DNA from 2 places in the Streptosporangium sp. NBC_01469 genome. Region 1 is predicted to be linked to the other one. Evidence: riboswitches for the same ligand, from Rfam matches in the RefSeq annotation. Region 1 holds a riboswitch; the other holds the start of a gene.

What was found. A riboswitch is a leader RNA that binds a small molecule or an ion and turns the genes downstream of it on or off. The one in region 1 is predicted to bind thiamine pyrophosphate.
Region 2: linked by a shared signal. The riboswitch ahead of thiC (phosphomethylpyrimidine synthase ThiC) and the one ahead of OG587_RS08200 (purine-cytosine permease family protein) in region 1 are both predicted to bind thiamine pyrophosphate.

The regions. Positions count from the first base shown of each region.
Region 1 is NZ_CP109465.1:1,825,200-1,831,460, forward strand. It holds gene OG587_RS08175 (LCP family protein) at 320-1,552, shown strand; gene OG587_RS08180 (GOLPH3/VPS74 family protein) at 1,579-2,223, opposite strand; gene OG587_RS08185 (DM13 domain-containing protein) at 2,378-2,950, shown strand; gene OG587_RS08190 (TenA family protein) at 2,966-3,571, shown strand; gene OG587_RS08195 (rhodanese-like domain-containing protein) at 3,731-4,054, shown strand; TPP riboswitch at 4,122-4,261, shown strand; gene OG587_RS08200 (purine-cytosine permease family protein) at 4,252-5,616, shown strand; gene OG587_RS08205 (methylated-DNA--[protein]-cysteine S-methyltransferase) at 5,699-6,261, opposite strand, start outside.
Region 2 is NZ_CP109465.1:5,918,844-5,925,104, forward strand. It holds gene OG587_RS25970 (alpha/beta hydrolase) at 1-11, shown strand, start outside; gene OG587_RS25975 (SRPBCC family protein) at 72-488, opposite strand; gene OG587_RS25980 (acyl-CoA dehydrogenase family protein) at 553-1,734, opposite strand; gene OG587_RS25985 (class I SAM-dependent methyltransferase) at 1,803-2,411, opposite strand; gene thiC (phosphomethylpyrimidine synthase ThiC) at 2,611-4,344, opposite strand; TPP riboswitch at 4,337-4,449, opposite strand; gene OG587_RS25995 (CDP-alcohol phosphatidyltransferase family protein) at 4,544-5,140, shown strand; gene OG587_RS26000 (mannose-1-phosphate guanyltransferase) at 5,144-6,261, shown strand, end outside.

The sequences.
Region 1 (6,261 bases):
TTCGCACGGGCAGGTACTCCACGGGTCCGGAGTGGACACGATCATCCTTTCGAGCAGAGGTAGTCCTCTACCGTAACGATCCGGATGGGGGTCGATGTTTCCGGATCGGCCGACGATCGCATTGTTGGTCGCTAACAACCTGTCTGAGTACTTTTACATAGGGAAACCTTGAGGACCTGTCGGCAGGGGCCTGAGCCACGACGTAGCGTCGATAATGACGTTTTCACCATGAGATCAAGAAGTGGCGGGACAAGACGTGGCTGACAGGCCCGAAGACGACGATCGCACTCGTGCGCTGCGATCGCCCACGCCGGGGCCCGTGCCGCCGAGAGCGGCAGGGCAGCCCGCCTACCCCACGCCTGGCGGCCCGGGGACGCCCGTCCGGCAGGCGGCGCCCTCGCGACGGGAGGCGCCCGTCCCGGAGGCGTCGCGCGAGGTGCCGCCTCCCCGGGGCGGCGGGCGGGTGTACGGCAAGGCCAGGTCGGGCTCCAGCCCGGTCAAGCCGCTGAACGCGCCCTCGGCCTCGCCGGGCGGCTCGCACGGGGGCTCCGGCGACGGGGACGGCGGAAGCGCGTCGCGCATGCCCGGCTGGCGGCCGAAGCGTCCCGGCAGGCTGGCCGTGCGAATCCTCGCCGGACTGGTCGTCGTGCTGCTCGTCCTGGCCATTGGCGGGTATTTCGTGGTCAACTCGCGGCTGACCCGGATCGAGGCGCTCACCGACTACGAGGGCCGCCCCGCCGACACCCCCGGCACCAACTGGCTGCTGGTCGGCTCCGACAGCCGCGCGGGCCTGACCGCGGCCCAGCGCAAGAAGCTCGCCACGGGCAAGGCCGTGGGCCGCAGGACCGACACGATGATGCTGCTGCACATCCCCGAGGGCGACGGCCGCCCGACCCTGGTCAGCCTCCCGCGCGACTCGTACGTGCCGATCGACGGCCACGGCAGCAACAAGCTCAACGCCGCCTACGCCTTCAAGGGCGGCCAGCAGCTGCTTCCCAAGACCGTGGAGCAGGTCACCGGGCTGCGCCTCGACCACTACATGGAGATCGGCTTCGGCGGCTTCGTGGGTATCGTCGACGCCATCGGCGGGGTCGAGATCGACGTCAAGCAGGCCATCAGGGACCCCAAGGCCGGGATCAACCTGAAGAAGGGCCCGCAGGTCATGGATGGCGGGACGGCCCTCGGCTACGTCCGCACCCGCGCCACCGGCGCGATTCCCGACCTTGAGAGGACCCAGCGCCAGCGCCAGTTCTTCTCCGCGGTGGTGAAGAAGGCGGCCAGCCCCGGCGTCCTGATCAACCCCTTCACGTCCGTCCCGCTCGCGCTGAGCGCGGCCGACTCGGTGGCCGTCGGAGAGGAGACCGGCGCGTTCGACCTGCTCTCCCTCGGCCTCGCCATGGGCGGCAACCCGGTCACCACGGTCGTGCCCATCGGCTCCCTGCCCACCATCGACGGCCAGTCCGTCGTCAAGTGGGACCGGGCCAAGGCCCTGCGCATGTTCGAGGCCCTGGCCCAGGACAAGCCCGTTCCCAAGGACGCCCTCGGCAAGTGACGTCCTCCCCGGCCCGGAGGCGGGCCTCAGCCGGCGGCGGTGACGACGACCGCCGCCAGCACGGCCGCCATGACGGCGGCGTTGATGGCGGCGATGGTCTGGGAGACCGCCTCGCCGGCCCACCCGCCCTCGGTGATCTCCTTGATCCGCTCCTTGCTCGCGCCGGGGAACGCCTTACGGTCGATCTTGGCCGCGTACAGGATCGCGATCAGCACCGCGGCCCGCTCGTCGGGCGTGGCGCCGGACAGCACGCTCTGGACCCGCTCGCGGATCGCCAGCTCGACGCCCGGGTCGCGCTCGGGGTAGCGGGTGCTCGGGAAGATCCCCAGGACCTTGCGCCGCTCCTCGTCCAGCACGCCCCGCTCCGCCAGGCGTGACAGCAGGCGCCCGCGGAGCTTGCCGGAATGCAGCCTCTGCACCCACCACTCGGGCTTGCGCGGCTTGGACTCCGCCGCGATCCGCGCCAGCGCGGTGTCGAGCTCCTCTTCCCCCACCGGGGTCGCGTCGAGGACGGTGACCTTCTTGTCCGCGAGGTCGATCCGGCCGGCGACGGCCAGCTCCGCCAGCACCGCGCCGCCGAGCGCGGCGTCCAGCTCCGAGGAGCCGATGAGTTGTCTGCCCTCCTCCTCGTCGTACGCGAGCAGGAGTACTTCCTCAGCGATCATTGTCATCGTTCGACACTACGTCGCGGGCGCTTCGCGGTCGTAAGCACTCCGTAATCGATCGAAGCCGGTACCGCGGATAGCGTCGGCACCGGGGCCGGAGGGACGTCTCGGCTTTCTCCCCGTGACCGGAAGCCGCGGGTTTCGACGCTGGAGGTATCCGATGAGAACCAAGAGGCTGCTCCGACACCCCGTCACCTGGGGCGTCCTGGCGTTGGGCGCCGTCGCGCTCGGTGTCGCGCTGTACCTGTTCCAGCCGTGGCGCCTGTTCACCACCGTCGAGGTGAACGAGGCACTGCCCGCCGTGGCCGTGTCCCCCGCCGCGTCCCCCGGGCCCGAGACCACCCGGCAGGGCGAGCGGAGCGAGACCCCCGAGCCCGCCCAGAAGCCGAAGACCCTGTCCAAGGGCACGTTCGTCTCCCACGAGCACGAGACCGAGGGCAGGGCGAGGGTGCTGGAGCTGCCCGACGGGAGCCGGGTCCTGCGGATCGAGGACCTGAACACCTCCGACGGTCCGGACCTGCGGGTCTGGCTCAGTGACCAGCCCGTCAAGAAGGGCAACGCCGGATGGTTCAACCTGGACGACGGCAAGCACCTCGAGCTCGGCGAGCTGAAGGGCAACAGGGGCAACGCCAACTACGCCATTCCCGCCAAGGCCGACCTCGACAGCCTGAGGTCCGTCACCATCTGGTGCAAGCGCTTCAGTGTCTCCTTCGGCGCCGCGGCCCTGACCTGACACAATCTCCGACCCATGAGCGTTTCTGAGGAACTGCACGCCATCGGCCGCCCGCTCGTCGAGGCGCAGCTCGCCCACCCGACGGTGGCGGGCATCGCGCGGGGAGACCTGCCCGAGCCGGTGTTCCGGTCGTGGCTGGAGCAGGACTACCTGTTCCTGCTCGACTACGTCCGCGTCTTCTCGCGACTCGCGTGGCAGGCCCCTGACGGGCATCTGGGCGACCTGGTGGACCTGGCGCACGCCACCTTCCACGAGGAGCTGAGCCTGCACCGGTCGCTGTCGGCCGAGTTCGGCGCCGACCTCGACGGGGCGAGGAAGGGCCAGGCCTGCGCGGCGTACACCTCCTTCCTGCTCGACTCCGCGGCCGTCTACGCCGACGGCCTGGCCGCGCTCTACCCCTGCATGTGGGGTTACTCCACGCTCGGCCGCGTCCTGGCGGAGAACCCGCCCGACGAGCCCCGCTACCGCGCCTGGGTCGACACCTACGCCCACCCGGCCTTCGCCGAGCTGACCGGGCGCATCGCGGTGATGGTCGACGAGGTGGCGCCGGACCCGGCCAGGGCGGGGAAATTGTTCGCCGAGGGGATGTCCCACGAACTCGCCTTCTGGGACGTGCCCTGACCTCGCTCGGCCCGATGCCCGGCTGCCACCCGGGTCCGGGCGATTCAGCAGGGCCGAACGTGCCGAATTAGCCTGCTATCAGGGGAAATTGAAGGTCCGGATGAGGGCGTCCGAGTGGCTTTGCGCCCCATCCGGTGGAGGAGTTGGGACAATGGGCGTATGAGTGTTCCTGAGGTCGAGGCGCAGGCCGTGCCGGATGACGCGTTCCTGCTCGACGTACGCGAGAACGACGAGTGGCGTGCCGGGCACGCGCCCGGTGCCGTCCACATCCCGCTGGGCGAGCTGCAGTCCCGGGTCGACGAGGTGCCCAAGGGCGCGCCGGTCTACGTGATCTGCCGGGTCGGTGGCCGTTCCGCGAACGCCGCCGCCTGGCTCAACCACGTCGGCTGGGACGCGATCAACGTCGGCGGCGGCATGCAGTCCTGGGACGTCGCGGGGCGCCCGATGATCGCCGAGAGCGGCCAGGACCCCTTCGTCGCCTGAGCCGTCCGAACCGCACGGGAAGGGAGAAACCCTTGCCAAGGAAGGAATGAATGGCATAATCAGGGCGAATGTCTACCGCGGGAGCTCGGGCGTAACCGGGCTGAGAGGGCGGAACCACGCAGAGGGTCTCACGGACCCTCCGACGCGCCGCCGACCGCATGAACCTGTCCGGGTAATGCCGGCGTAGGGAGTGTGCGATGACGTCTGCCGCCGTTGATTCCAAAGGCTCCGGGGACTCCGGGGCGGTCGAGGCGCCCCTCACCCTCGGCGAGGCTCCCCCCAAGGCCCTCGGCGTGCTCGACCAGGGCGCGCTCTGGGCCAACCTGGGTGTCAGCCTGATCGGATTCTCCAGCGCGATCACGCTGATCAATCCGCTCGGCGACCGGCCGCTGAGCTTCGTGGCCGCGATCCTGGCCGCCGTCGTGGGCAGCGTCATCGGCACCGCGATGGTCGGCCTGGCCGCGATTCCCGGGCAGCGGACCGGCGCTCCGGCGATGGTCCTGCTGCGAGGCCTCTTCGGGGCCAGGCTCTCCTACCTGCCGACCGTGCTGAACATCGTCCAGATGCTGGGCTGGGGTGTCTTCGAGCTGTGGGTCATCGCCCAGGGTGCCCAGGCCATCGCCGGATCCTTCGGGATCGAGGTGCACAAAACGGTCTGGGTGCTGGTCGGAGGGGTGATCACCACCGCGCTGACCATCCGGCCGCTGGGAGCGGTCCGCCTGCTCCGCAGGTACGTCACCGCCGGCGTGGTGATCTCGATGATCTGGTTCATGGTCGCCCTGTTCCAGCGGGGACCGGCGATCGGCGGCGGATCCTGGGAGGCGTTCGCCCCCTCGGTCGACTTCGTGATCGCGCTGTCGGTCTCGTGGGTGCCGGTCGCGGCGGACTTCGCCCGCTTCTCCCGCTCCGGCAGGGCCGCGTTCGCCGGGGTCGTCGGCGGCTACACGATCGCCCAGGTGGCCTGCCTGGTTCTCGGCATCGCGGCGCTCGCACTGGTCGGCAACGACCAGAGCCAGGTCTGGGACCCCTTCGTGACCGCCGCGCTCGGCCCGCTGTTCTTCGGCATCCTGGTGCTGCGCGAGACCGACCAGTCGTTCGTGAACGTCTACTCCACCGCGATGTCGCTGCAGAACCTGATGCCCAGGCTGGACCGCCGGGTCATCTCCGTGGCCATCGGCGTGCTGGTCACCCTGCTCGCGATCGTCGTCACCGACGAGACCTACATCGTCTTCCTCGGCCTCATCGGGGCGGTCTTCGTGCCGCTGTTCGCGGTGCTCGCCGTGGACTACTTCCTGCTCGGCGGCGGCAGGCGCTGGGACACCTCCGCGACCGCGCCCTCGCGCCCGCTCATGGTGGTCCCGTGGGTGCTGGGCTTCGTGACCTGGTGGATGCTGGCCGCGCTGCCGACCGCCTCGGAGGTCGCGTGGTGGACCTCGTTCTGGAAGGGCGCCCGCGAGGTGCTCGGCTTCGTCCCGCAGCCGTGGATGAGCGCGTCCGTCGGCGCGTTCCTCGTCGCGGGTCTCGTCACCCTGGGTCTCGGCGCGCTCCGGCGCCGCTCCTGACCGTGCCGGCCGTACGGCTTCGGGGTGGTTCCGGCCGTACGGCTTCGGCCGTACGTTCCTGCCTACGGGGAAGGACGGCGGTCTACGCGCCGCCGGCGCCGCGGGTCGCGGCGGTGGACTCGATGCGCAGCAGGCGTTCCTTGGCGGCCGGGCCTCCGGCGTACCCGCCGAGGACGGCCTCGCTCTCGACCACCCGGTGGCACGGCACGATGACGCACACCGGGTTGCTGCCCAGCGCGTTGCCGACCGCGCGCAACGCCCGCGGCCTGCCGATCCGCTCGGCGATCTCGCGGTAGGTCGTCACCGTCCCGTACGGCACCGCGAGCATCATCTGCAGCACGGTCCTGGAGAACTGGGTGGCCAGGCGCAGGTCGACGGCGATCGTGAAGGCGCGGAGCCTGGCGGAGAAGTAGGCGTCCAGCTCCCGGCGGACCGGGTCGAGCCGCCGGGCGTCCGGCCCGATGAACGTGCCGACCTCCCGGCTGATCCGCTCGAAGACGACGTTCTCGTCCTCGTAGCTGCAGGCCACCACACCCCTGCCCGTCACGGCGAGGGTCAGGCGCCCCAGCGGACCGTCGAGCGTGCCGAACGCGATGTCGGGATGGCTCGTGCCGACGTAGTCGGGCGAGGTCACCCGTAGCAATG
Region 2 (6,261 bases), 4.1 Mb from region 1:
CCTTCAAGTAGGGGGTCTTTCCGGCGGGGCGGGACCCGTACGGCATGGTCGTCCCGGATGGCGGCGCCCGGTCAGAAGCGCCTGTGCAGGGAGGCCAGGCCGGGCGCGAAGACCTGGCCGACGACGAACTCCTCCATCTTCGCCACGTCGTCGGCCTCGAAGGTGGCCGACCACTCGACGAACGCCCTCCCGCTGTCGGTGACGGGGGCGACGCGGTAGAAGGCCCGGTGGTCACGGACCGGCAGCGGGCTCTCCAGGATCCCGTACGTCGCCGAACGCGAGGCGTCGTCGAGGGTGAGCAGCCGCTCCCTGAAGGTTCCGCCGGGGCCCTCCAGCCTGCGCACCGCGCCCGGCCGGGAGTCCCCGCCGTCCTCGATCTCGCAGCCGGTGATCCCCGGCAGCCACTCCGCCAGGTTGCCGAAATCCCTGAGGTACTCCCACACCTCGTCGGCGGAGGCGTTGATCACCGTGCTGGCGTACGCGGACATCGGCCACTCCTCGTGCTGGTCTCGTCACCGAGGGTCTGCCCGTGCGTGCCGCGCGGCAATCCGGTCAGAAGCTCCTGGGCAGCCCGAGCACCTGGGTGGCCAGGTAGTTGAGCAGGAGTTCCTCGGTGACGGGGGCGACCTTGCCGATGCGGGCGTCGGCCAGCAGGCGGGCCACCGGGTACTCCAGCGAGTAGGCCATGCCGCCGTGCGTCTGGAAGGCGTGGTCCGCCGCCTCCCACGCGGCCTGCGAGGCGGTCAGCTTGGCGATGTTGGCCTCGGTGCCGCAGGGCTGCTGCCCGTCGAACAGCCACGCGGCCTTGTAGAGCATCAGCCTGGCCAGCTCGATCTTGGCCTTGACCTGGGCGAGGGGGAAGGCGATGGCCTGGTTGGCGCCGATCGGGCGGCCGAAGACCTCCCGCTCCTTGGCGTACTGCACGGCCACCCGCAGCGCCACCTCGGCGCCGCCGAGCGCGGAGGCGGCCAGCAGGACGCGCTCGGGGTTGAGGATGTCCCACAGCACCATCGCGCCCTGGTCGACCTCGCCGACGACGTTCCTCTCCGGGACCCGCAGGTCGTCGATGAAGACCATGTTGGACGGGGTGGTGTTGGCGCCCATCTTCGGGATCGGCTGGAAGGACAGCTGCCCGGCGGCGACCGCCTCGGGGACGTTCACCAGCAGGACGGTCAGGCCGTTGGAGCGGGGCTTGGCCTCGGCGGCCGGGATGGTCCGGGTGACCAGGAGCATCCAGGTGGCGCGCTGCACGCCGGTGATCCAGATCTTCTGGCCCTTGACGACGAACTCCGCGCCGTCGCGGCGGGCGAAGGTGGAGATGCCCAGGGCGTTGGACCCGGCGTCGGGCTCGGTCAGCGCGAAGCAGGTCTCCAGCTCGCCGGTGGCCAGCCTGGGCAGCAGTTCGTCGCGCTGCCACCGGCTGCCGTGCCTGGACAGGGTCATGGCGCCGAACCCGGGGGTGAGCACGTAGGTGAACGCCGAGCCGCCGGCCGAACCGGAGGCCGACAGGGTCTCCGTGGCCACGGCCAGCTCCAGCAGGCCCTGCCCGCCGCCCCCGTACTCCTCGGGCACGGCCAGGCCGAGCCAGCCGCCCTTGGCCAGGTCCTGCCAGACCTCCTCCGGCCAGCGTTTCTCGCTCTCGCACCGCTGCCAGTAGTCCAGGTCGTAGCGCGCGCAGATGTCGCCGATGCCGCGCTGCACGGCGAGGGCGCTCTCGGGGAGGGTGAAGTCCATGTTGATCAACTCCGTTCTAGCTGCGTGCGCAATCGTAGAACGTAATTCGGTATCTCCGGGGCCCGAGGTCAGGCTTCCCGGGCGGGATCCAGCCGGGGCCTGCGCGCGTGGTAGACGAAGGCCGGCGGCACGTTCCCCCACACCGTCCGGCCCACGACGACCTCCTCGAAGGTGTCGACCAGGCGCTTCTTGAAGCGCCGCGCGGGGGGAAGGTGCTTGGCGAAGCTGTACGCGAAGGTGGTGAAGGCCGTGTGCGGGCCCATGATCGCGGTGACCGCGTCCAGCAGGCGTCCCTGTGTCTCCGCGGAGAACGCGGCCCAGGGGAGCCCGCTCACGATCGCGTCGGCCCTGGACAGGCCGCGCTCCTGGAGCAGCTGCGGCAGCCGTGCCGCGTCGTCGACCACGACGTCCACCCCCGGGTTTCCGGCGGCGAGGAACTCGGCGAGCTTCGGGTTGATCTCGACGGCGAGGTGGTGCCCCCGGCCGCCCAGCCGGCGCTGGATCTCCGCCGTGAAAGCGCCCGTGCCGGGGCCGAGCTCGACGATCACCGGATCTCCCCGGAGAGGGACCGGCGAGGCCACCGCCTCGGCGAGCCGCCGAGAGCTCGGCGCCACCGCTCCAACGGTGCCCGGCGAGCGGATCCACTGCCCCAGGAAGAGCGCGGTGTCATTGGTCATGGTTTGAAGGGTAGAGGGTGCGAGGGGCCCGGAAGTACACCATCTGGAGGATCTCGACGGTCGTCCTGAGGCGGGATCTCCTCCCCACAGGGCTGCCCGCCCGGACCGGGTGCGGGCCCGTGGGGCGCGGGAGGACGGCGCGAAGGCGGTGCCCCCTGGCACCCCTTCGGACGACGTCCCTCCCGCGCCCCACAGGGTCTCAGATACCCTCCACGGGCAGATAGACCCGGCCGCCCTCGCGGGAGAACTCCTCCGACTTCTCCCGCATCCCGGCCTCCAGGGCCTCGACGCCGGTCAGGCCGCGTTCCTCGGCGAACCTGCGCACATCGTGGCTGATCTTCATCGAGCAGAACTTCGGGCCGCACATCGAGCAGAAGTGCGCGGTCTTGGCCGGGGCGGCGGGCAGCGTCTCGTCGTGGAAGGACCGGGCGGTCGCGGGGTCCAGGGAGAGGTCGAACTGGTCCTCCCAGCGGAACTCGAACCGCGCGTCGGACAGGGCGTCGTCCCAGGCCTGCGCGCCCGGGTGGCCCTTGGCGAGGTCGGCCGCGTGCGCCGCGATCTTGTAGGTGATCACGCCGGTCTTCACGTCGTCCCTGTCGGGCAGGCCCAGGTGTTCCTTGGGCGTGACGTAGCAGAGCATGGCCGTGCCGTACCAGCCGATCATCGCCGCGCCGATGGCCGAGGTGATGTGGTCGTAGCCGGGCGCGATGTCGGTCGTCAGCGGGCCGAGGGTGTAGAACGGGGCGTCGTCGCAGAGCTCGCGCTGCAGGTCGACGTTCTCCTTGATCTTGTGCATGGGGACGTGGCCCGGCCCCTCGATCATCACCTGGACGTCGTGCGCGTGAGCGATCCTCGTGAGCTCGCCCAGCGTTCTGAGCTCGGCGAACTGGGCCTCGTCGTTGGCGTCGGAGATCGATCCCGGACGCAGCCCGTCGCCCAGCGAGAACGCCACGTCGTACCGGGCCAGGATCTCGCAGATGTCGGCGAAGTGCTCGTAGAGGAAGCTCTCGCGGTGGTGCGCCAGGCACCAGGCCGCCATGATCGAGCCGCCCCGGGAGACGATCCCGGTCCTGCGCCGCGCGGTCAGCGGCACATGGGCCAGGCGCACTCCCGCGTGGACGGTGAAGTAGTCCACGCCCTGCTCGCACTGCTCGATCAGGGTGTCGCGGTAGATCTCCCACGACAGGCCGGCCGCGTCGCCGCCCGCCTTCTCCAGCGCCTGGTAGAGCGGGACGGTCCCGATCGGCACCGGGGAGTTGCGGATGATCCACTCGCGGGTGGTGTGGATGTTGCGCCCGGTGGACAGGTCCATCACCGTGTCGGCGCCCCACCGGATCGCCCACGTCATCTTGTCCACCTCCTCCTCGATGGTGGAGGCGACGGCCGAGTTGCCGATGTTGGCGTTGATCTTCACGAGGAAGTTGCGGCCGATGATCATCGGCTCGCTCTCCGGGTGGTTGACGTTGACCGGGATGATCGCCCGCCCGGCGGCCACCTCGGCGCGGACGAACTCCGGCGTCACGCCCTCGCGGACCGCGACGAACTCCATCTCCCGGGTGACCAGGCCGCGCCGGGCGTAGGCGAGCTGGGTCACCGGCGCCCCCACCGCGCGCAGCGGCCGGGCGGCGTGGCCGGTGAAGACCGCGTCGAGGGAGCGGAGGTCGCGGGCCCAGGCGTCGCGGTCGCGGTAGCCGTCGTCGCCGGGAGCGCCGGGGCGGCCGCCGTACCGGACCGTGTCGCCCCGGTCCAGGATCCACTCCTCGCGCATCCGTGGCAGGCCGCGGGTGATGTCGGTGGTCACGGACGGGTCCGTGTAGGGGCCCGAGGTGTCGTACAGCGTGACCGCGTTCCCGTCGGTCAGGCGCACCTCGCGCATGGGGACGCGCAGGTCGCCCTGGTAGGTCTTGAAGCTGGAAATACGCGCGTCGCTCATCGCGCAAACTCCCTTCGCCGGCATTATCCGGAGCAGGTTCTGGCGGTCGGCGGCTGTCTCAGCCGTCCTCTCAGCCCGGTTCCCCGGGCTCCCGCGTTGGTTGAGCGGAACGATAGCGCGTCTCCCCCGCGCCCACCATCCACTTGGCCGCACTGGACGCAGTAGTGTCACCATCAGGTACGGGGAGGGAGACCATCCGGTGAGTCCGGAAGCATCGGGAGCCGAAGATCGAATTTGGACGGTTCCCAACGCGCTGAGCCTGGCCAGGCTCCTGGGGGTGCCGGTTTTCCTCTGGTTGGTGCTGGGGCCGAAGGCCGACGGCTGGGCCGTCGCCCTGCTGATGCTGGCCGGGTTCTCCGACTGGCTCGACGGCAAGATCGCCCGTGCGTGGAACCAGACCAGCAGGCTCGGCCGCCTGCTCGACCCGCTGGCCGACCGGCTCTACATCCTGGCCACCCTGTTCGGCCTCGCCATGCGCGAGATCATCCCCTGGTGGCTGGCGCTGGCCATCCCGCTGCGCGACGTGATGCTGCTGGGCATCCCGATCATCCTGCGCCGCCTCGGGTACGGTCCCGCGCTGCCCGTGCACTTCCTCGGCAAGGCCGCCACCGCCAACCTGCTCTACGCCTTCCCCCTGCTCTTCCTGGCCCACCATCCCTCCTGGTACGCCGAGGCGGCCGGGATCGTCGGCTGGTCCCTGGCCATCTGGGGCACAGGCCTGTACTGGTGGTCCGGAGTGCTGTATTGGGTACAGGTGCGTCAGCTGACAAGCGAGGCCAAACGCCTTAAGAGGTGATCTGTGAAGGCCGTCGTCATGGCGGGCGGGGAGGGGACACGGCTCCGGCCGATGACCGCGAACCAGCCCAAGCCCCTCCTACCCGTGATCAATCGGCCGATCATGGAGCATGTGCTTCGCCTCCTGAAACGGCACGGCTTCACCGAGACGGTGGTCACCGTACAGTTCCTGGCCGCCCTGGTCCGCAACTACTTCGGCGACGGCGACGAGCTCGGCATGAGCCTGTACTACGCCACCGAGGACACCCCGCTCGGCACCGCGGGCAGCGTCAAGAACGCCGCCGACCGGCTCCGCGACGACCGCTTCCTGGTCATCTCCGGCGACGCGCTGACCGACATCGACCTGACCGACATGATCCGCTTCCACCGCGAGAACGGCGCGATGGTCACGATCGGGCTCAAGCGCGTCCCCAACCCGCTGGAGTTCGGCATCGTCATCGTCGACGACCAGGGCAGGGTGGAGCGTTTCCTGGAGAAGCCGACCTGGGGCCAGGTCTTCTCCGACACCGCCAACACCGGCATCTACGTGATGGAGCCCGAGGTCCTCGACGAGATCGCGGCGGGGGAGTCCGTCGACTGGTCGGGCGACGTGTTCCCGAGGCTGCTGGAGCGCGGCGCCCCGCTGTACGGCTACGTGGCCGACGGCTACTGGGAGGACGTCGGCACCCACGAGAGCTACCTCAAGGCCCAGGCCGACGTCCTGTCCGGCCGGGTCAAGGTCGACATCGACGCCTTCGAGGTCTCGCCGGGCATCTGGGTGGCGGAGGGGGCCTCGGTCGACGCCGACGCCATCCTCAAGGGCCCCCTCTACGTCGGCGACTACGCCAAGGTCGAGGCGGGGGCCGAGCTGCGCGAGTACACCGTGCTGGGCAGCAACGCGGTGGTGAGGGAGGGGGCCTTCCTGCACCGCGCGGTCGTCCACGACAACGTCTACGTCGGGCCCAGCGCCCACCTGCGCGGCTGTGTGATCGGCAAGAACACCGACCTGATGACCGCCGCCAGGGTCGAGGAGGGCGCCGTCGTCGGGGACGAGTGCATCATCGAGGCCGAGGCGTACATCTCCTCCGGGGTCAAGATCTACCCGTTCAAGACCATCGAGGCGGGGGCGGTGATCAACAACAG